One region of the Aerococcus sp. 150760013-2 genome, then DNA from elsewhere that is predicted to be linked to it. Evidence: riboswitches for the same ligand, from Rfam matches in the RefSeq annotation. Region 1 holds a riboswitch; the other holds the start of a gene.

Region 1 (11,517 bases):
TGACATGAGCTTTAAGGCTTTTTCAAGGGCTTCTTGTACAGTGTGGCCATTTGGTTGCACTTGGAAGCCGACAAAGGGTGTTCCGTCGTATTGCAAGGTTACTTTAAATCTAGGCAAAATGCGCCCTCCTTCTACTAGTGGCTATAAGATAATCATGACAACGGTCAAAACCGCAAGACAGATACTGGCAAGGGTATCTAGTTTGCCCCAATGCAATTGACGGTACTTGGTCCGGCCTTCACCACCCTTGTAACCACGCGCTTCCATGGCAGTGGCTAGGTCGTAAGCTCGGTTAAAGGCAGAAATAAACAAGGGAATTAGGACTGGAATAAAGGCTTTTACCCGCTCAAGGATATTCCCTTCTGAAAAGTCTACACCACGTGCCCGCTGTGCATTCATGATCTTATCTGCCTCTTCTAGTAGGGTCGGGACAAATCGCAAGGCAATCGATAACATTAAGGCAATCTCATGGACTGGCAAAATGTTACGAACAGGCTTCAGCAAGGCTTCCATGGCATCGGTAATAGCCAAGGGTTGAGTAGTCAAAGTCAAAATCGTCGATAGGAAAATAATCAATAGGAAGCGGACAAAAATATAGGCCGCATTGGATAAACCACCAGTTGTTAAGGCTAGTGGACCAAATGACCACAGGACGTCCCCAGTATGCGTAAAGAGGATTTGTAGGGCTACCGTAAAAATAATAATAGCAATCATGGGTTTTAAACCACGTAAAAATATCCCTAAAGAAATCCCAGTTAAAAAGACCAAACTCGTAACCACTGCAATCATGACGATATTGGTCGTGACATCAGTTGCCGCAAACACCAGCAACATCATCACAATCAAGCCCACCAATTTCACCCTTGGGTCCAGTTTGTGCATCAAGGAATTACCGGGAATGTACCGGCCAATAATCAATTTATCTTTCATCTATAATTGACCCCCTTCCCCTGTAATAAATCCGCTTAACTTGTCGTCGTTATTTTGTCTGGTTGCTAAAGCCAATTTATCAACAATTAAGTCAGCTAAAGCATCCACCGTTAATGGGACTTCAGTCGCTGTGTCCCATAACTGGCGGTCTAATTTATCTTGTAAATTAAAAGCAAAATCAGCTGCGTCCGGTAAAGCCAATTGGTGGCTGGCTAACCAAGCAGGATCTGCAAATACTTCAGCTGGTGTTCCTTCTTTCACACATGTACCTGCATCCAACACAATCACGTGGTTGGCATAAGCCGCCACATCTTCCATTTGATGGGTCACTAAAACAATCGTCAACCCTTGATCTCGGTACAAGCGGTCGAACATAGACATCATTTCCATCCGACCTTTTGGATCCAATCCAGCAGTTGGTTCATCTAAAACCAGTACTTCTGGTTTCATGGCAATCACCCCAGCAATAGCTACACGGCGCATTTGCCCACCAGATAACTCAAAGGGTGACCGCTCAAATAAAGTCGAGGCAATCCCAACTGCAGCTAAAGCCGCTTCAGCTTTCTCGCGGGCCGTTGCTTCATCGTCGCCAAAATTCATGGGCCCAAACATCACATCTTTAAGGACAGTTTCTTCAAATAGTTGCCCTTCAGGAAATTGGAAGACCATCCCCACTCGTTGGCGGATCTTCTTCAAGTCTTTTGGTTTAGAGTCAGCTGACACTACCGCCTCACCAATCCGTACTTGGCCCACAGTGGGTTGTACCAAGGCGTTAAGGTGTTGGGTAATGGTCGACTTCCCTGACCCAGTATGGCCAATAATCGCCGTATATGAACCATCTGGAATTGTCACATTGATATTATGGAGAGCTTCACTAGCGAATGGTGTGCCCGCGCCATAGGTAAAGCCTACTTGTTCAAATGCGATTTGCATAACCATTCACCTAACCCTTCCTCATCAAAATACGCATCCGGTACAGCAACCCCACGTTTTGCTAGGGCACTTTTTAGTTGCTCGGAAAAAGGCACATCCAAACCAATCTCAGTTAACTCATTCCCGTAAATAAAGATATCAGCTGGCGTACCCTCTTTAATAATTTGCCCCTCTTTAAAAACAAGCATACGGTCAGCTTCCGCCGCCTCATTTAAATCATGGGTAATCGAAATCACAGTCAGGGCCTTATCTTGTTTGATATCCGCCACAATTGCCATCAATTCGTCCCGACCTTCAGGATCTAACATTGAAGTCGATTCATCTAAAATAATGATTTTTGGTGCCATAGCAATCACGCCCGCAATCGCAACCCGTTGCTTTTGACCACCAGATAAGGCTGCTGGTTCCTTGTCGCGGTAGTCCCACATTTTAACTCGTTTTAGGGCAGACTCCACCCTCTCATGCATCTCATCAACCGGCATGCCCATATTTTCCAAGGCAAAAGCCACATCATCTTCTACAGTAGCGCCCACAAATTGGTTGTCTGGATTTTGAAAGACTAGTCCAACTTGGCTACGAATAGCCCATAAGGTTTCCATAGATAGGACTTTTCCATCCACTTCAATTGTTCCAGATTTAGCTTCTAATAAGCCTACCAATAGTTTTGAAAATGTTGATTTCCCTGATCCATTATGACCAATAATCGCTAGCCACTCACCTTCGTAGATAGTCGTTGATAGGCCATCTATAGCTAATTTCTCATCTGATTGACTATATTGAAAAGACAAATCCTGAACCTGAATAATCGGTTTCGCCATCTTGTTCCCTCGCTCACTTTATATATTTAAGAAAAAACTCCTCCAACGTTACTTGGAAGAGTTTGTTAAAGAAGACCAAGCCCAGCTAGCCACTTGTATCGCTGTCTCGTTCATCCTGCTATACGCTTCTTCCATCCTGACTGTAACAGTCGGTACTAGAATTCCACTAGTTCAATCACCTAATACACCTGGTAATTCGCGGACTTTACCGCCGATCGGGACTCGCACCCTGCCCTGAAGACATTTCATATATTTTTCACTTAGTTTAGTCTACTAAAATCCACCAGTAAAAGCAATCATTAGATGTCAAGACACCTTACCCCTTTGAACCGTCACCATAATCATTAGGGTGGATTACCATTTCCGTGTATGTATAATCACCGATGATTTGAGATACCGGGCACCGTCCTTCTGCCTCATGAACAATGGTTTCCGCCTGGTCGCGTGGTAAATCGAGGAAAACATCTACTTTAAAATCAAAGTAGGTAATCTTCGTTTCCTTGTTTAACTTATAGTCCACTTGGATAGCTACCTCGCTGGTTACATCCTTGATCCCGTGTCGGTCTAAAGCAATTTCAATCGTCGCATTCAAGCAAGTTGCCCATGATAAGGCAATGAGTTGTTCTGGGTTAGTCCCCGGCTCATCTGCTTTCAATGGACTTGATGTTTGAACCCGCAGCTCATTTTCCCCTTCAACCCAAGCCGTTCCTTTAAGTCCTTGATCATTATGCACTCGTGTTGAATATAACAATTTATCCTCAGCCATATGGGCATTTCCTCCATCTTCTTGGTTATGCTCTAATATGGGTCATTATACCCCTAATACTCCTAGCAAAAAAGGCAATCGCATTTAAATCATGCAATTGCCTTTCAATTCAGTATTATTTTTTCAAGACTTGATACATGCCATTTGTCAGAAATTGTAACCAAACTTGCCCACCATCAGAATTAAAGTGTACCCCATCCTGACTTAGCCAAGTAGGCGCTTCAGCATGGTTGGTATAGTAATCATGCCAGTCCAGTAAGTAGACTGAATCACGTTCGTCACTAGCTGCCTGAGCCAAAGTTTTATTTACATCATCTGCCCAAGGGCGATCAACATGCGTATTCACTAGAAAAATCGTTTTCTCTCGACCAATCTCATCTAAGAAATCACTTAGTTGTGCTGATGTAAAGCCACCATTTGCACCTAGGTCAACCAAAACGACATCTTTTAGCATACCCTGCGCGTCCAAGCTAGCTGGATAGCCAATTAAGGTATATAACTGGCGGCCAACCGCAGCGTCCACAATTGCATTAGGATACAAAGTATACAAACCTTCTGATTCGCCCACCATTAAGGAATCACCGATGAAAGTCACAGATAGCTGATACGCAAACCGAGCTTGCTCATCAGGAATACCTTGGTAAAACCCTAATGATGCCTCACCTAAGTTCTTTTTATAAGTTGAAAGACTAGCGTCAGCTTGTTTTTCTTGCTCAGCCCTTTGTTTATTCAGTTCTTCAATCTTCTTGGCTTGCTCAGCAGCTTGCTGCTCCTCTACCGTCACATTGTCAGCTGGTTTAGACACCGCCACCGCACTCACGCCTCCTAGGAAAACGAGGGCAAATGCAATGAATAAAATGCGGGTCAACCAGGGTGCCGGCTCTTTAAACAAGTTGCGAACCTTAGTAAAAAGATGGACGGGTTGGTTGTTACGCACTTCATTGAAAACCGGCACCGGCCATCTTTTTTCCTCTAGTAAGGCATAAGATAAACACGACAGGATAATAATCAAAATGACTTGTGGCCAAATACTATTGGTAAACCGATTCTGGCTGGTTGGTACCATATGGAACAGCACATTGATTGGGTAATACCATAAATACATATGGAATGTACGTTGCCCTAACCACCGCAAAGGTTTAAATTTCAATAGAAAACCAATCCAAGATCCTTCATAAGTCAACAAGGCAATCATTACAGCAGCTAATAAATCAAAGCCAAACATTCCACCATAGTAAGTGAACGTCGCTGCATCAAGCATGTGGAGCATCCCATAAGTGAGTATAGCCAGTAGGCCTAACAACACCACATCAACAATAAAGTGGTGAAAGCGCCCAACTCGGTCCTTCAACCAAGTAGCCAGTTGGTCCATATCTAACAATTGAGCAGCAGCCCCACCAAGAGCGATAGAGAAGAATCTAGTATCCGTACCATAGTAAACTCTTGAAGGATCTTCACCGGGTGTGAAGACGATCGCCATCAAGATGCCTGACAAAAGTGCGGCAGCGAGCATGACCAAACCGGATTGCCATTTGGTCTTGGTGAAACGTCGACTAACCTTGAAGAATAGTGGCCAAATGACCATAAACTGCATGTAAACAGCTATATACCAATAATGAGTGGTCAAAGACGGGTGTAACATATTGGCGAAATAGGACGATCCAGATAGAATCTGCTGCCAGTTATTCACGAATAACAGGGAGGTGGATAGGTTAATCCCTATATTTACTAGGAGTTGCTGTCTAAATAAGAGTAGATAGGTAAGGCCAACCATAGTGATAATGACCATGGGCCACCATACCTTGCGCATACGCTCCCAGGTTTTCTTAAAATAGGATCCTTCATCAATGTCCGCTTGGTATTTACTTTCCATCTGACTCGTCACTAGGTAACCTGAAAGGACTAAAAAGATGTCCACCCCTAAGAAACCACCTGAAACACGGTGAGTTAGATAGTGATATAAAATAATACCCAACATCGCTAAGAATCGAATTGTATCAAACTGTGTAAAGTAGTTTTTCTTCATTACCTTCGCCTCTCTAAATTGTCAAGCACGCAATTGTCAATGCTCGAGACAATTTACGCAATTATAATACATATATTATATCGATAGTATGAGAAAATGAGAACATCAATTTTGAGATTTCCCATAGCCCTGCCGACAAATGATTCACAAAAGACCAAAAAAGTGGTTGAGCCCTAGCCCCAACCACTTTAGAAAATAAAAAAGCATATATGCTACCAAACACCTGTTGGTTAAACAACACATATGCCGAACCAATTTTTCACCTAAATGAATTGGCCTTGATTTATTCATAAGACTTATGGATATATTCCACTCCTAGCGAACTTCATCACGCTAGGAGTAGATAGAGCTAGACTCGGTTATACTAGGTACAACCACCATCATGACACTCCGTTTTATACATCACTAAAAGTTTTTATTAAACTAATTCAAGAATAACCATTGGTGCAGCATCGCCACGACGAGGTTCAGTTTTTAAGATACGAGTGTATCCACCTTGACGTTCAGCGTAACGAGGACCAAGATCGTTGAATAATTTTTGTAAAGCAGACTCGATAACGATGTCTTCACCTTCAGCGCGAACATCGGCGATTTCGTTACGAACGAATTGGTTCGCTTGACGACGAGCAGCTAAATCTCCACGTTTACCTAAAGTAATCATTTTTTCAGCTGTACGACGGATCTCTTTCGCACGAGTTTCTGTTGTAGTAATACGTTCATTGATAATTAAATCAGTAGTTAAGTCACGTAACATAGCTTTACGTTGAGAGCTAGTACGACCTAATTTACGGTAACCCATTGTCAGTATCCTCCTTTATGATTTATTAATCTTCTTGACGTAAAGATAAGTCAAGAGCAGCTAGCTTGTTTTTAACCTCTTCAAGAGACTTACGACCTAAGTTACGTACTTTCATCATTTCTGGTTCAGACTTGTTAGTCAATTCTTCAACAGTATTGATGCCTGCACGTTTTAGACAGTTGTATGAACGAACTGATAAGTCTAGTTCTTCAATAGTCATTTCAAGCATTTTTTCTTTTTGTGTTTCTTCTTTTTCGACCATAACTTCAACTTGACGAGCTTCGTCTGTTAAGTTAACGAATACTTCCAAGTGTTCTGTCATGATTTTTGCCGCTAAGCTTAATGCTTCTTCGGGTGAAATTGTACCATCAGTCCAAATATCCATAGTCAATTTATCGTATTCGTTGATTTCTCCGATACGCGTATTTTCGACTTGATAGTTTACTTTGGAAATTGGTGTGTAGATAGAATCCACTGGAATTTCGCCAATTGGCATTGAATCCACTTTATTATTTTCTGAGCGTACAAAACCACGACCGTTTTTAACATTCATAATCATGTGGAAACGAGCGCCTTCTGCAAGCGTACAGATATGTAAGTCTGGATTCATAACATCGAAATCAGCATCGGCAATAATATCAGCAGCTGTTACGTCAGCTGGACCTGTGATGTCAATTTCTACTTGTTTTTCTTCTACGTCATACAATTTCAATGATAATTGTTTTACGTTCAACACAATCTCAGTAACGTCTTCACGTACACCTGGGACTGTTGAGTATTCATGCAAAACATCGTCAATTTGGATTGATGTAACTGCTGTACCTGGTAGTGAGGACAACAAGATACGACGTAATGAATTACCTAGGGTTGTTCCATAGCCGCGTTCTAATGGTTCTACAACGAATTTACCAAATTTACTATCGTCGTTAATTTCAATTGTCTCAATATTTGGCTTTTCAATTTCGATCATATCGACAAATTACCCCTTTCAAAACGTGAGAAAATGTATCATCGCATATCCAAGTTCATCAATCGATTAAACACGACGACGTTTTGGAGGACGGCAACCATTATGAGGAATAGGTGTTACATCGCGAATAGCAGTAACTTCTAAACCTGCTGCTTGTAAAGCACGGATAGCTGATTCACGACCTGAACCAGGACCTTTTACTGAAACTTCAACAGATTTCATACCGTGATCCATAGCAGCTTTTGTAGCTGTTTCTGAAGCCATTTGTGCAGCATAAGGAGTAGATTTACGAGAACCTTTAAATCCTAAAGCACCTGCAGATGACCAAGAAATTGCATTACCATGCTCATCAGTAATCATAACGATAGTATTATTAAATGTAGAGTGGATGTGCGCCACACCTGTTTCGACATTTTTCTTCACACGACGTTTGCGTGAAACTGGACGTTTAGCCATAGTGTAATTAACCTCCTTTTAGATTATTTTTTCTTACCTTGAATTGCGACAGCTTTACCTTTACGCGTACGTGCGTTGTTCTTAGTGTTTTGACCACGAACTGGTAAACCACGACGGTGACGGATACCACGGTATGAACCGATCTCTTGTAGACGTTTGATGTCTAAAGCACGTTCACGACGTAAGTCACCTTCAACTTTGATTGTATCTACTGCTGCACGTAAACGATCTAACTCATCGTTAGTTAAGTCACGTACACGAGTATCTTCTGAAATTTCAGCTTGCGCTAAGATTTTTTGAGAAGTCGTTTTACCGATACCATAGATGTATGTTAAGGCAATAACGATACGTTTCTCACGTGGAATATCTACTCCTGCTATACGAGCCATATACGAAAACCCTCCTTTTTATTTATCTTTAATTAGCCTTGGCGTTGTTTATGTTTTGGATTAGAACAAATAACCATAACTTTACCGTTACGGCGAATAACTTTACAATGTTCGCACATTGGTTTAACAGATGCTCTTACTTTCACAGTTATACCTCCTCGATTATATATCTCTACATTACTTGAATCGGTAGGTGATACGACCTTTCGTCAAGTCATATGGAGACATCTCAACTTTTACACGGTCACCTGGCAAAATACGAATGTAGTTTACACGCATTTTTCCTGAAATATGCGCTAAAACTTCATAACCATTTTCCAATTGGACCTTAAACATAGCATTAGGTAATGTTTCAGTAACAGTACCTTCAATTTCGATCATATCTTCTTTTGACAAAGTTTTTCCTCCTAATGGTGGTTGTTTCGTTTAATCACTAATTGATTATAGGATAGAAATACGAAATGTTCAGTCAACCCGAATATCTTACCATAATTAGCGACTTAAAGCAACAAAAATTATTTATCTAAAATCTTTTGGATCTCAGCGTAAACATTGTCAATACCGATATCACCAGGAATGCGATAAAGCTTACCTTGACCTTCATAGAAGTCTAAGATTGGTTGTTGTTGTTCTTGATTAACATTTAATCTGTTCTCAACAACTTCAGGTTTATCGTCTTCACGTTGGTAGAAATCATGGCTTCCGCAAACATCGCATACGCCGTCTACTTTTGGTTTGTTCAAAACTTTGTGGTATGTTGCGCCACAGTTACGACAAATGATTCGTCCTGATAAACGTTCTTTCAACGTTTCAGCTGGCACGTCTAAGTAGATAACTGCATCAATGTCGCGATCTAAGCGAATCATGATACCGCCAAGTTCTTTAGCTTGCGCTTCAGTTCTTGGAAAACCGTCTAGCATAAAGCCAGCTTGTGTATCTTCTTTTTGAAGTCTTTCTTCAACAATACCATTCGTTACTTCATCAGGAACTAATGCACCTTCATCCATGAATGATTTGGCTTTTTTTCCTAATTCAGTTCCTTCAGCGATTGCTGATCTAAACATATCTCCAGTAGAAATATGTGGATATTTGTAATCTTCAACGATTTTAGCTGCTTGAGTACCTTTACCGGCACCAGGCAAGCCCATTAAAATAATATTCATAATTGTCCTCCCCAAGCACGTTACGCATTAGTCTTATTTATCATGAATAAAGCCAACGTATTGACGTTTAATTGTACGCCCTTCAATTTGTTTTGCAGTGTCTAAAGCAACACCGACAACGATTAGTAAGCTTGTACCACCTAAAGCAATTGATTGTGGCATATCAAAGAAGTATGCCCCTAGTAAAGGTAGAACTGCTACACCCATCAAGAATAGTGAGCCAACTGCACTTAAACGATTTAACATTTTCTGTAAATATTCTTTAGTTGCTAAACCTGGACGGATACTTGGAATATAACCACCAGCTTTTTGCAAGTTTTCTGCAGCACGTTCAGGGTTAATCTGAATATGTGCATAGAAGAATGTGAACAAAATAATGACAATTGCGTAAATAGCAATACCCGCTGGTTGCTCCAAATTAAAGATTGTTGACAATACTTGATACCAAGAAACATCACTATAATCAGCGGCAAATAATCCGAGTACCGTTTGTGGCACCATGATTAATGATGACGCGAAGATAACGGGAATAACACCTGCTGAGTTAATTTTTAATGGTAAATGAGACTTTTGCGATGCCGAATTCGCACGTTTGGAATAACGTACGGGAATTTGACGTTCCGCTTGACTCATGAAAATGACGAACATAATTAATAGGATAAATACAAGAACAAATAGTCCTGCATAAATCATTTGTTGATTTAATTCACTGCTAGTAGCATCTACAATGTTATTTTGATAGTAAGACGTTAACTCTGAAGGGATTTGCGCTAGAATACCAGCGAAGATAATGATTGAAGTACCATTACCAATTCCATATTCAGTGATTTGCTCACCAATCCAGACAACAAACATAGATCCGGCAGTCATGAATAAAGCAATCAATAAGTAAGTTACAAAACCTGGATTATCAATTAATCCTAGTGATGACAATGAATTAAATCCTATTGAAATAGCTAAAGCTTGGAAAAAGCCAATTGCTACTGCAAAGAATCTAGTCCATCGATTTAACTTACGACGACCAACTTCACCCTGTTTAGACCACTCTGTAAATGAAGGTATAATCTCCATCTGCAATAGTTGAATAATAATTGATGCGGTTATATACGGTGAAACACCCAATGAAAAGATGGAGTAGCTCGAAAGTGCTCCCCCACCAAGAGTGTTTAGTAGGCTGAATAAACCAGATTCAGCTAACCCTTGAATTCCTGCAGCATTCACGCCCGGGACAGTTATGCTAGCCCCGATACGGAATACAATCAACATGATTGCTGTGAATGCCAAGCGGCTTCTAATATCCTTATCCTGAAATCCATTTTTCAGTATTTGAAACATTAGATCACCTCAATAGAACCCCCAGCGGTCTCAATAGCTTCTTTAGCTGATGCTGAGAATTTAGCTGCTTTAACGGTTAGTTTGCGTTCTAATTCACCATTACCTAAAACTTTGATACCAGATTTTTCTTTTTTAACTAAGCCTGCTTCGATTAAGTCAGCAGCGGTTACAACAGCACCGTCTTCAAATACGTTTAAGTCATCAAGATTGATGATCGCATATTCTTTACGGTTGATGTTTGTAAAACCACGTTTTGGAATACGACGGAACAATGGTGTTTGTCCACCTTCGAAACCTAAACGTACACCACCACCTGAACGAGCTTTTTGACCTTTTTGTCCACGTTTTGATAGTTTACCCCAACCAGAACTTGCACCACGACCTACACGGTGACGTGTGTGACGAGATCCTTCTGAAGGTTGTAATTCATGTAATTTCATCCTGTTAGGCACCTCCTATTCTAGATTATGCTTCTTCAACAACTACTAAGTGAGCAATTTTAGTAATCATACCGTTGATTGCTTCGTTACGAGTTTTAACAACTGTTTTACCAACTTTTGTTAAACCTAGTGCTTGAGCTGTTTTAATTTGGTCTTGAGGACGTCCAATTAAACTGCGTTTTAAAGTAATTTTTACTTCAGTCATTCGAATTTCCTCCTTAACCTAATAATTCTTCCACAGATTTACCGCGTAATGCAGCGACATCTTCTGGAGATTTTAATGATTTAATTGCTTCTAGAGTAGCACGTACGATGTTGATTGGTGAATTAGAACCTAGTGATTTAGAAGTAATATCTGCGATACCACCTAATTCGACTACGGCACGAACTGGACCACCAGCAGCGATACCTGAACCGGCTTGAGCTGGTTTAAGTAATACGTTACCACCGTTAAATTTACCGATAACTTCATGAGGAACAGTTGATCCTGCA
Region 2 (11,517 bases), on a different contig from region 1:
CCATCCTTGGTATCGTTGGCCAGAATGGATCAGGTAAAACGACAATTTTTCGAATGATTCTAAATTTCCTAACACCGGAAAATGGTGGCCAAGTTAAATGGGACGGCCAACCCTTACATATGAAGAAAGTGTATGACACGGTGGGGTACTTACCCGAGGAACGTGGCCTTTATGAGACCATGACCATTGAAAAACAAATCATGTATTTTGCCCGCTTGCGTGGCATGAAAAAGAAAGAAATCAATGCCAAAATTGATGAATGGCTAGAAAACTTCAATGTTAAAGGTGACCGTAAAGATAGGATTAAAACCTTATCCAAAGGGAACCAACAAAAGGTCCAATTGATTGCCACCTTAATCCATGAACCAAAATTGGTCATTTTAGATGAGCCATTTTCAGGATTAGACCCAGTGAATGCTGGCTTTTTGATGGAAGGTATCTTACGCCTGCGCGATCAAGGTGCATGTATCATTTTTTCAAGTCATAATATGGCCAACGTCCAAGATGTTTGTGATTCAGTCATTATGATTCATAACGGGGAGCAGAAAATCTACGGGCCAATTAATGATGTGCGTGATGCCTACGGTAAAACAAGACTGTTCGTCCAAGCTAAGGGCTGGGATCAAGAAGCCCTAGCTGTCTTACCAGGGGTGGAATCGGTTAGTCAATTGACAACTGGGGAATATAAGTTAATCCTATCAGATGAAAATGTAGGGCCTGAATTATTCAAGACCATCTCAAAAGGCGAATACATCCAATCTTTTAGCCAACAACCGCCAACCTTAGATGAAATCTTTAAAATGGAAGCAGGTGGACGTCATGAGAAATAGTCGTTTGGGTATTATTATCGAAGAAGTCTACAAGAAAAATGTCTTTTCATGGTCATTTGTTATGCTATTATTAAGCCCCATCTTGATGGTCGCTGTAGTGGCTATCATTTCAGGCGTCATCGGTATGGCAACAGCATCTGATTCAATCGGTACGGTATCTATCATTGGTGCCACTGACCAAACTGTAAGTGCAATTGAAACGGAAGACAACGGACAGAACCAATTAATTTCTGACCAAGATGTAGACCAAGCACAAGAGGCACTAGTTAACGAGGAAATTGATGGTTATTTAGTCATTGACGAAAGTGATCCGGAAGTCATCCAAGCTGAATTCTACAAAAGTAATACCGGGAAGAACATCTCAACTACCGGCTTCCAAACTGTATTAGAGAGTATTCAATTATCCAACCGGTCGCAAGCATTAGGCCTGACGGAAGAAGAATCCAGCCATCTAATCGATTCAAATGTGGCCATCCAAAGCCAAACTATTGATTTAGAATCCGGTACCAGCGAAAGTGACCAGGACATTCAATCTATGGTACGAACAGGTGTCGCCTATGTTGTATCCTTTATCGTATTCATGTTTGTCATGAACTACATCTCCATCATTTCACAAGAAATTGCCGTAGAAAAAGGGTCACGCATCATGGAAATCGTCCTATCTTCCATTTCATCAACCACCCATTTTATGGGTAAAATGTTGGGGATTTTCCTCGTATTGCTGACACAAGTTGCCTTCTACGCAATCTTACTAGGCATCATCTTTATCACAATCATGAACACACCAATGCCAGCAGAATTACAAGCGCTATTAGGGGACCAAACAATTCCAGCCTTATTGTCTAATTCAGCATCTATCATTGGTTGGTCCGGGTTATTATCCTTCTTGGGGATCATCACCTACTCAGTGTTAGGTGCCTTCCTTGGATCACTTGTTTCAAATGTACAAGATGTGAATAAAATGATCACACCGATTATTCTTTTAAGTATTATTGGTTTTTATATTGGGATGTTTGGACTAGGTTTCTCAAACAATATCTTAGTTCGAGTAGCCTCACAAATCCCATTCTTCACACCATTTGTCATGCCATTTAGAATAGCTGCTGAAACCGTATCGACCACAGAATTAATCTTGTCTGTCATCATTTCACTACTATTCTCAATCCTTTGCCTATGGTTATCCGCCAACTTCTACAAGTCAAACGTCCTGACTTACTCAGACAAAGGCTTATTCGGCACACTGAAACAATCTTATACCTTAAGACAAAGTGAGAAAAAAGGCTAACAACAACTATCTAGTCAGGTCTCTTTAGACCTGGCTATTTTTATCGAAATCGATATGAGAAAGATTGACTAACGTAACAGAACACCACTTGTCATTGATCATTAATCAAACTGAAACTGTGCGTTTTTTTGAAAGAACAAGTATACATTACCGTAGGCAGACGATTTATAATCAGGTAATTTGTTAAACATACATACATTTTACAATTTATCCAAAAGGTACATTATATTAGTAGCAAGCACATTATAAAAAATATTGCCAAGGTAGTAGCCTCCTAGAAGCCTTAGCAGTGCGACCACCATTAGGCCTTGACTGAAGGTGGTCGCACTGCTTTTTTAAGGCGATGATAGGAATGGTGAGTGTCTTGGGCAATCAAATATTTACTACAACTCAAACTGTATAAAAATACAACACATCAGCTAGCAAAAACATGCAACAACAATTATGCAAAGAGTGCTTTTCGTAGTCGGGTTCGTTCGACCAGCTCAAATCCTCTTCTAATTAGTTTGCATCACACTGCGTGTGATACCGCACTAACTTTCCAGTGTTGTTGAGCTAAACGGTCTCTCTCGCACCCTTAAATATTTTTAATAAAAATTGCCTTGACTGTTGATATATGCTAATGTACTCTTACACATACTTTGTTATTATGCAAAAGTAAAAGGAGGGCAAAGATGTTAGTGCCTTATATAGGAAGATACGAGAAAATCGTAATGGGCCTATTATCCTACATCCCTGAGTTTAAAGAATTTTCTGAACTTAAAGAAGAAATGGATAAAATTAATCAGCAAGAACGTAAAATTTATTTATGGAAAGAAGCTGATTCTGATAATATCATCGGTTTAGTAGGCTTTGACCAACATGATGATACAGATACTTTAGTCGTGCGTTATTTATCGATCAATCCTTCTTTTAGAGAAGAAGGACTTACTTATGATTTATTAACGGCATTAAAGAAAGAATTTCCCGTTTATTCCCTTACTGGTGTAATTTCCCTATCTACAATTTTGTCAAAATGGACAAAACGTCGCCAAGAAGAGTTGGACAAGGAATTGGATAATAAACAAGAAAACACACCCCAAGTCTAGGAGAAAATTGTCAGGATGAACGATCAAACAAGTGAATTAACATTAGATCTAGCGGCCTTTGAGGGGCCGCTTGATTTACTATTACACTTAATTAAAAATTTAAAGGTAGATATTTTTGATATTCCCATCAATCTGGTTACCGACCAATATTTAGCTTATATTCATACCTATGAAGCCTTATCTCTGGATGTTGCTTCAGAATATTTGGTGATGGCGGCTACTTTATTGGAAATCAAAACACAAATGATGCTACCAAAAACGCCCAAAGAAGCAGTTGAGGAAGAAGATGATCCACGTGACTCATTAGTGGAACAATTACTCGCTTTCCAGCAATATCAGGAAGTTTCCCATATCTTAGCGGATAAACAGGCTGAACGGTCGTTGGAATATACCAAGCAACCATCAGACTTATCGGCTTATCAAGAGAAAATCCCTATGACGGGTCGCCAATTAACGCCTGATGACTTGTATAGAGCCATTCAAAAGATGGCCTTCCGCTTGAAAAATCAACAACCTATTCAAACCACGATTGCAGGTGAGTCTTACTCGGTAGGGACTGCAATGATGGATATTCGCCAAGCCTTCGTTGAGGCGGACCGGGATGTATTGATGTTTCAAGAAGCTGTTTTTCTTGGAAAAGTTCAATCGCGTAGTCAAATTATTAGTATGTTTTTAGCGATTTTGGAATTAGTGAAGTCAAATGAGTTATACTTATACCAGGAAGACTTAAGAGCAGATATTCAATTGATTAGACGGGAGGAAAGTGAATGAATGCAGTCGCTGCAATAGAAAGTTTACTTTTCGTAGCAGGTGAAGATGGGATTGCTGTCGATGAACTTGCCAACTTGTTAGAGATACGACAGGAATGGGCTTTATACTACGTGATGGTTTTGAGAAATCGTCTCCAACACGACCCACAATCTGGATTAAGAATTACCGTTATTAATGAACGTGTTCAATTAGTGACCAAGGCAGCATACGGTGAAGTGGTCAAAAATTACGCGGTTTCTCCTTTTGCAACGAAATTGTCTCAAGCGGCATTGGAAACATTGGCGATTATTGCCTACCAACAGCCAGTCACGCGAATGACGATTGATGATATTCGAGGTGTTCAGTCATCTAATATGATCCATAAATTACTAGAGCGAGATTTGGTTATGGAAACGGGCCGTCAGGATTCACCAGGTCGGCCGATTATTTACGGGGTAACTTCTTACTTCTACCAATATTTTGGTTTGGAGTCCTTAGAAGACTTGCCGGATATTCATAATCTAGTCTTAGATGGCTCGGTAGATGAAGAGACCCTTTTTAAAATTGATGATAACGGTGAACCTGAACAAAAAGACTTTAACCAAACAGACCTTAGCCAGACAGAATTTAATGAAACAACAACAGAATAAACGACTGAATAGGTCACCTATAGGAGTTATTTAAAGATGGAAAGATTACAAAAAGTGATGGCACACGCAGGTGTTGCCTCGAGACGAGAGTCTGAAAAATTGATTGCCGCAGGACGCGTGAAAGTCAACGGTGAGGTTGTCAGAGAGCTGGGCCATAAAGTATCCAACACTGACCGCATTGAAGTAGACCAAGTACCTATATATAAAGAAGAACCAGTGTACTACGTATTCTACAAGCCAACTGGCGTGATTTCTGCAGTGAAAGATGATAAAGACCGGAAAGTGGTGACTGACTTTTTCCCAGGAATTGAACAACGGATTTATCCAGTAGGACGGTTAGACTACAATACCTCAGGATTATTGTTATTAACTAACGACGGTGAATTCGCCAATACCTTGATGCACCCTCGCTATGAAATCAACAAAGTCTATGTGGCTAAAGTTGAAGGTGTCATTACCGGAGAAGAACGTAAGCAATTAGAGCGAGGTGTTGAAATTGACGGTGTGAAAACTGCCCCAGCACAAGCGAAAATTCTTTCTGTTGATAAGGACAAAAAGACCACCATTATCGAGTTGGTTATCCATGAGGGGCGTAACCGCCAAGTCCGTAAAATGTTAGAAGCAGTGGGTCATCCGGTAGCCAAGTTGAAACGTGAACGTTACGGCTTTTTAGACCTTAAAGGTTTGAAACCAGGAGACAGCAGAACCTTACTAAAACACGAAATCGAAGAATTATTGGCGCATGCCAAGAAAAAGTAAGCGTCCTACTTGAAAAAAGTAAGATACTTGCTATAATAGGTATTGTAATCAAATAAATTTGAAGCAATCTTCAGGGCAGGGTGAAATTCCCGATCGGCGGTAAAGTCCGCGACTCCCATTTGGGACTGATCTAGTGAAATTCTAGAACCGACTGTAAAGTCAGGATGGAAGAAGATGGGCGGACTATGTCTGTTTGCCTATACTCTTTTTACCTTGAAGGTGGAAAGAGTTTTTTTTATTTCCACTTTTGAGTGCCAACCCCATGAAGTAGAAAAGGAGAGAAATTCACATGGGAAAAAATCACACTAAAGAAATCGTATTGGTCGCAATTGTCGGGGCACTATCATTCATATTGATGTTTATTGGTTTTCCAATCATCCCGGCCTTACCTTACTTAAAGGTAGACTTTTCACTTGTACCAATCTTACTCGTCGCATTCATTTCAGGACCTAAAAAAGCAGTTGCTGCCAGCCTAATCGCCAACGGTTTACATTACATGTATACAGGTGGTGAAATGGGGATTCCAATCGGTGACGCAACAGCCTTTATCGCGACTATCGCTTACATCTTGCCAATTTATTACTTATTGAAAGATCAAATGGCGACAGTTTACACAGGTAATCAATCAGCGAAAGAAATGAATTTCGGCAAAACGATTGCTGCTTACCTAGCTGCAACCCTTTCTTTAACATTAGTGATGACTATCTTAAATTACTTCGTGATCACACCATTCTACATGCAAGTCATGAACTTCGATGTAGGTAACATGCAAACATATATCCTTGCGGGTATCATCCCATTCAACTTGTTCAAAGGGGTATTGGTTTCCCTTCTAGCACATTTCGTCCTAGTTCAAACCCTACCAACCCTAGTCAATCGATTCGGTACGCGCGAATATTCACACCATTAAAAGTGAAGCATTGTTAATTTTCTGGTATGATAGACCCAGAGAATCATGTCGGGAAAAAATAGTAGGAACGTTGGAGGGATAGGATTGGATACTTTATTAATGGCGATTGCTTTTAAAGTCCAAGCCCTACCCCCGAATTCCGTATATCAAGTGTTGATTGGCAAGCGAACAGCCACAACACTTTTTTTTGCATTTTCAAACAATTTAACTGCCTATTTCGGTCTTTATCCAAAACTTGCAAAAGACGCATGGATGTCCTATACCCAAAATGTAGCTGAATATATCTCGGTGGAAGCTATCTTCCGCCAAAACGATCAAACCAATTATATGCATTTGTTAGTTGATGACATCCTTCAAAAACGAAACGGTCTGATTATCCCAAGTCACCACCACAAGCACCACTTAGCCTTCAAATTATTGCTGCAAGTCCTATCCAATATTCAGGCCGAAAACCCGCACTATAGCCCAATTGTCCAGGATTTAGAAGTTCAACAGCTGATCAAAGATTTTATTTCAATGGCCAAAAGTGCAGACGCGTCCCAAGCTGGCTTACAGGCCATAACCAAAAGCCTTCATCAGCAACTCGCTAAGGAACTATCTGCCTTCCCAGACCAGGCAGCCCTCATTTTCCTAGAACAGTTTGAAGGCGCCAAATTACCGGCACAAACCCTTGAACAAGTAGCAGAAAATCATCAGATTTCGAAGCGGGCAGTTGTCATTACCCAACAGGCCTTGATGGATCAAATCTATCAAAATTGGGTAAGTGGTCATACTTTAGGGGCAGAAACTCAATGGCTGCAAGTTTTTGCCCAAGGGGTTTTTAACCAATTCCCAATTTGGAATCAAACTACGCAAGATACTTTTAATTTAATCGACCAAGGTTGGTCACTTCAAAAAATTGCTGATAGAAGACGGTTAAAATTATCTACCATAACAGAACACATCATAGAAATTACCTTGAGTTTTCCTTGGATAATTCAACCAATTGTGGTTGAAGAACTTAATTTGAAAGACATTTCACCCCTTGTAAGCCAAGAGCCAGATGAGAATTTCGAGTCCTTTAAAGCGAGATTCGGCGAGAAAGATTATTGGTTATATCGGTATTGGCATATCGTCTACCAGAAAGGAGCCCATGATGACAGATTGGCATAAACGCCTGGAAGAAGTGACAGGTTACCAAACATTTAAACCCGGGCAATTGGCGAGTTTAGAGGCTTTAGACCGACAGGAAAACGTGGTGGCCATTTTACCAACTGGTGGAGGTAAATCTTTAATATACCAAATCAACCAATATAATGAATCTGGTGTAACATTGATCATTTCGCCCTTGATTTCCCTGATGCAAGACCAAGTCAGTCAATTACAACGGATGGGATTAGGACGGGGCATTGCCTTAAATTCTACCTATGACCGCGGGGAACAAGCTTATATTTTAAGCCACCTATCTGACTATCAATTCCTATTTCTATCACCAGAAATGCTCCTGAAAGATCAAGTAATCAGGGCCTTACAACGGATGGACATTCAATTATTAGTTGTTGATGAAGCCCATTGTATTTCTCAATGGGGTTACGACTTCAGACCGCAATATACTGAATTGAAAAAGGTTCGTCAGCTCTTAAAGCAACCAAAAACATTAGCCTTATCTGCTACTGCCAACCAATCCACACTAGCAGATATCAAGGATTACTTATTTGAAGAGGGAGAACCTATTCAACTGGTAAAAGAATCAGTTGACCGACCAAATATTTTCTACCTATTCGATGAAATTGACGCCGGTGAAGTGAGGGTAAACAAATTGCAGGATTGGTTAGACCGGTTGCCTAAGCCAGGAATTGTTTATGTCCACCATAAAAGTGAACTCGAAGAACTCAACCAATGGATGAAAGATCATACAGATTTGCGGGTCGCTTCTTACCATGGGGATAGAAGTCTAGAGGATAGACATATCATCCAAAGCCAGTTTCTACAAAATGAATTGGATATTGTTTTTGCAACGTCAGCCTTTGGTATGGGAATTAACCATGGTCATATACGCTTTGTCTTGCATTATCATCTCCCTAAGAATATGGCAGACTTTATTCAAGAAGTCGGGCGGGCAGGACGAGATCAGGAACAATCAGTGTCAATTGTCTTATACGATCATCGCGAGGCAGCTAGACTGCAGCAAATGCGCCGGTTATTAGAAGACGAGGCAGACTTGTTGGATGATTTATTGGAACGGCTGTTTAAACAGGCCTTAACCCAAAGTGAAGTTGACCAATACGCAGATAGCATAAGTGCCATGTTGTACTTTTACCGCCATCATTTTACGGATCACCAAACAGCAAAAGTACATGCCCAAAAACTTCGTCAGGAACGGCTACGGCAGATCTACCAAATGTTAGATTTAATGGCTACTGACCAGTGTTACCGGACTTTCTTATTAGAACAAGCCGATGAACAGGTAGTGGATAGACCAGACTTATGTTGCAGTAATTGCCAACCTGACTACGTCAGTCAACCGATATGGCAAGACTTAATGGCCCGACCGAATCGAGTGACAGTCGAAAAAGACCAACATGATGATTTCAAGGGAATGTGGACCCAACGTTTGCAGCACTTATTATCTTGAAACTGGTCCATAAAGTTTTGTTAAATTGCCTAAAGAAATACTGACATAAAAAGGGGTTCATGGTACAATTCTTAGTGTTAAGAAAGGGGTATATGGATGAAATTCTGGGACAAGTTGACGAAAAAAAATCATGAAAATACAGAAGTAGAAACTGAACATGTTTCAGAACAAAACAGTTCAGCATCTTCTGACCAAACCCCCCCTACAAGTGATGACTTTCAGAATCAAGGGTTTGGCGAATTTGAGAATTTAAAAAATCAAAAGTATACGAGAACGGCCCGCAATAAGAAGAATAATCAAGATACGATATCGACAACATCTAAGGTAATTGCCTTCTTGCTATTTGTAATGATTGTTGTACCGTTCCTTTTGATTGCCTATGTGAATAATGAAGACAAGGTGCCTGAACCGGAATCAACTGAGCAAGTCATGATTTCTAAAACGCAAAATGTTGAATCAATTTCAAAAGCCAGTGAGTCAGCATCTATATCAGCTTCCGAATCTGTCTCTGAATCAATTGCTGCCTCAGAAAGCGCAGTTGCTGCCTCAGAAAGCGCAGTTGCTGCTTCAGAATCAGAATCAGCTCGCCTAGCTTCTGAACAAGAATCTTCAAGTATTGCAGCCAGCGTAGCTGAGTCAAATGCAGCAGTAGCAGCGTCAGAAGCTGCAGCGCAAAGTGCCGCTGAATCAGCTTCAATTGCTGAATCACAAGCAGCCGCAGCCGAAGAAGAATCAGCTTCTTCTGAAAGTGCGTCTGAATCAACAGGCACTTATACTGTTCAGGCAGGGGATAACCTATATCGGATTGCAGTGAACAACGGTATGACCCTAGATGAATTACTTGAATTAAATGGTTTAACACAAAGTTCTAGCATAGGACCAGGAACCGTTTTACGTGTAAATTAATAGAATGAAAGAGTGGTGGACAGATTGTCTAAAGTGATTCAAGTCGCAATCGATGGACCAGCATCGTCTGGCAAGAGTACAATTGCCAAGAAAATTGCTAAAAAATTAGCCTATGTTTATTTAGATACAGGTGCCATGTACAGGGCAATTACATTACTAGCCTTAGATGGACACATTCCAGCTGAAGATGCTGACGCATTGAAAGCCTTAGCTGAAGCGAGTGAAATTACCTTTGAGCCAGGGGAAAATGGCCAGCGCGTCTTAGTTAACGGACAGGACCAGTCAGAGGCCATTCGTACAGATCGTATCTCAAAAGAAGTTTCTGCTTACTCAGCAGTTTCTGAAGTACGCCAGGTCCTAGTTGAAAAACAAAGAGCCTACACGCAAAATGGGCAAGGCGTTGTAATGGACGGCCGTGATATTGGGACAGTGGTATTGCCGGATGCTGAAGTGAAAATCTTCCTAACGGCATCTGCTGAAGAACGTGGGCGTCGTCGCTTTTTAGAAAATCAAGCCAAAGGTTATTCGGAAATGAATCTTGAAGACTTGATTGAAGATATTAAGCGTCGAGACTTGTATGATTCGACCCGAGAAGATAGTCCATTAGTACCTGCAGACGATGCGGTCATGTTAGATTCATCTGATTTAACACTTGATGAAGTAGAAGATTCTATATTAGCTGAAATCCACCGTGTGATTGCATAATTTATATTGCAAAAAATACTATCAATCACAAAAAGAGGTAAAATTCAAGCGAATTCTACCTCTTTTTATTATCTTTGAGGAATAAATGTTGAATATAGTTTAAATAAATGATATAATAATAATTGATCATTGGCTTAGTGCGAATGAGGTAGTACATTTAGGAGAGGATTTAGAGTATGTCAAACGAATTTGAACAAAATCAAAATAATGAAGAAATTCCATCAATGGAAGAGATTCTTGCAGAATCAGTAGAAGTAAAAATTGGTGATACAGTAACAGGTGAAGTATTATCAATCGACGATAACCAAGTAATTGTTGGTATCGAAGGCGCAGGTGTTGAAGGGGTTATTCCTTTCAAAGAATTATCTGCTCAACCAATTGACTCAATCGAAGAAGTTGCTAAAGTTGGCGACACTTTAGAGTTAGTTGTTATTAAACAAATCAAAGAAAAAGAAAATGGTTCATTCTTACTTTCTCGCCGTCGTATCGAAGCGAAAAAAGTATGGGCTGAATTAGAAGTTAAAGCTGAAAATGGTGAAATTATCACTGTTCCAGTTAAGAGCGTAGTTAAAGGTGGATTAGTTGTTGATGCGGGTGTACGTGGTTTCATCCCAGCTTCAATGGTTGAAGACTTTTTCGTTGACGATTTCTCTCCATACAAAGGCCAAGAATTAGAAGTTAAAATTGTTGAAATTGAACCTAGCGAAAATCGTTTAATCTTATCACACAAAGAAATCGCTGCTGAAAAACGCATCGCTGAACGTGCAGAAAAATTAAACTCATTCCAAGAAGGCGATAAAGTAACAGGTACAGTAGCTCGCTTGGCTAACTTCGGTGCATTTATTGATTTAGGTGGTATCGATGGTTTAGTACACATCTCTCAAATCGCTCAAGCACACGTTAACCATCCTTCAGATGTATTAAGCGAAGGCCAAGAAGTTGAAGTATTAGTTCTTTCAGTTGATGAAGAACGTGGACGTATTTCACTATCTATTAAAGCTTTACAACCAGGACCATGGG

The links. Region 1 has a riboswitch for FMN ahead of ACUW85_RS03075 (energy-coupling factor ABC transporter ATP-binding protein). Riboswitches for the same ligand answer to the same signal wherever they lie in the genome.
Region 2: linked by a shared signal. The riboswitch ahead of ACUW85_RS01970 (ECF transporter S component) and the one ahead of ACUW85_RS03075 (energy-coupling factor ABC transporter ATP-binding protein) in region 1 are both predicted to bind FMN.

What each region holds. Positions count from the first base shown of each region.
Region 1 is NZ_JBSEYI010000004.1:70,108-81,624, forward strand. Features, by position in the region: gene truA (tRNA pseudouridine(38-40) synthase TruA) at 1-117, opposite strand, end outside; gene ACUW85_RS03065 (energy-coupling factor transporter transmembrane component T family protein) at 142-930, opposite strand; gene ACUW85_RS03070 (energy-coupling factor ABC transporter ATP-binding protein) at 931-1,863, opposite strand; gene ACUW85_RS03075 (energy-coupling factor ABC transporter ATP-binding protein) at 1,839-2,681, opposite strand; FMN riboswitch at 2,802-2,927, opposite strand; gene ACUW85_RS03080 (OsmC family protein) at 2,998-3,447, opposite strand; gene ACUW85_RS03085 (acyltransferase family protein) at 3,563-5,473, opposite strand; gene rplQ (50S ribosomal protein L17) at 5,892-6,272, opposite strand; gene ACUW85_RS03095 (DNA-directed RNA polymerase subunit alpha) at 6,298-7,242, opposite strand; gene rpsK (30S ribosomal protein S11) at 7,309-7,698, opposite strand; gene rpsM (30S ribosomal protein S13) at 7,722-8,087, opposite strand; gene rpmJ (50S ribosomal protein L36) at 8,120-8,233, opposite strand; gene infA (translation initiation factor IF-1) at 8,265-8,483, opposite strand; gene ACUW85_RS03120 (adenylate kinase) at 8,603-9,250, opposite strand; gene secY (preprotein translocase subunit SecY) at 9,284-10,585, opposite strand; gene rplO (50S ribosomal protein L15) at 10,585-11,025, opposite strand; gene rpmD (50S ribosomal protein L30) at 11,051-11,230, opposite strand; gene rpsE (30S ribosomal protein S5) at 11,244-11,517, opposite strand, start outside.
Region 2 is NZ_JBSEYI010000002.1:150,656-162,172, forward strand. Features, by position in the region: gene ACUW85_RS01940 (ABC transporter ATP-binding protein) at 1-830, shown strand, start outside; gene ACUW85_RS01945 (ABC transporter permease) at 820-2,115, shown strand; gene ACUW85_RS01950 (GNAT family N-acetyltransferase) at 2,790-3,203, shown strand; gene ACUW85_RS01955 (segregation/condensation protein A) at 3,219-3,974, shown strand; gene scpB (SMC-Scp complex subunit ScpB) at 3,971-4,603, shown strand; gene ACUW85_RS01965 (pseudouridine synthase) at 4,640-5,362, shown strand; FMN riboswitch at 5,425-5,542, shown strand; gene ACUW85_RS01970 (ECF transporter S component) at 5,652-6,272, shown strand; gene ACUW85_RS01975 (helix-turn-helix domain-containing protein) at 6,357-7,424, shown strand; gene ACUW85_RS01980 (RecQ family ATP-dependent DNA helicase) at 7,408-8,886, shown strand; gene ACUW85_RS01985 (LysM peptidoglycan-binding domain-containing protein) at 8,983-9,792, shown strand; gene cmk ((d)CMP kinase) at 9,817-10,497, shown strand; gene rpsA (30S ribosomal protein S1) at 10,674-11,517, shown strand, end outside.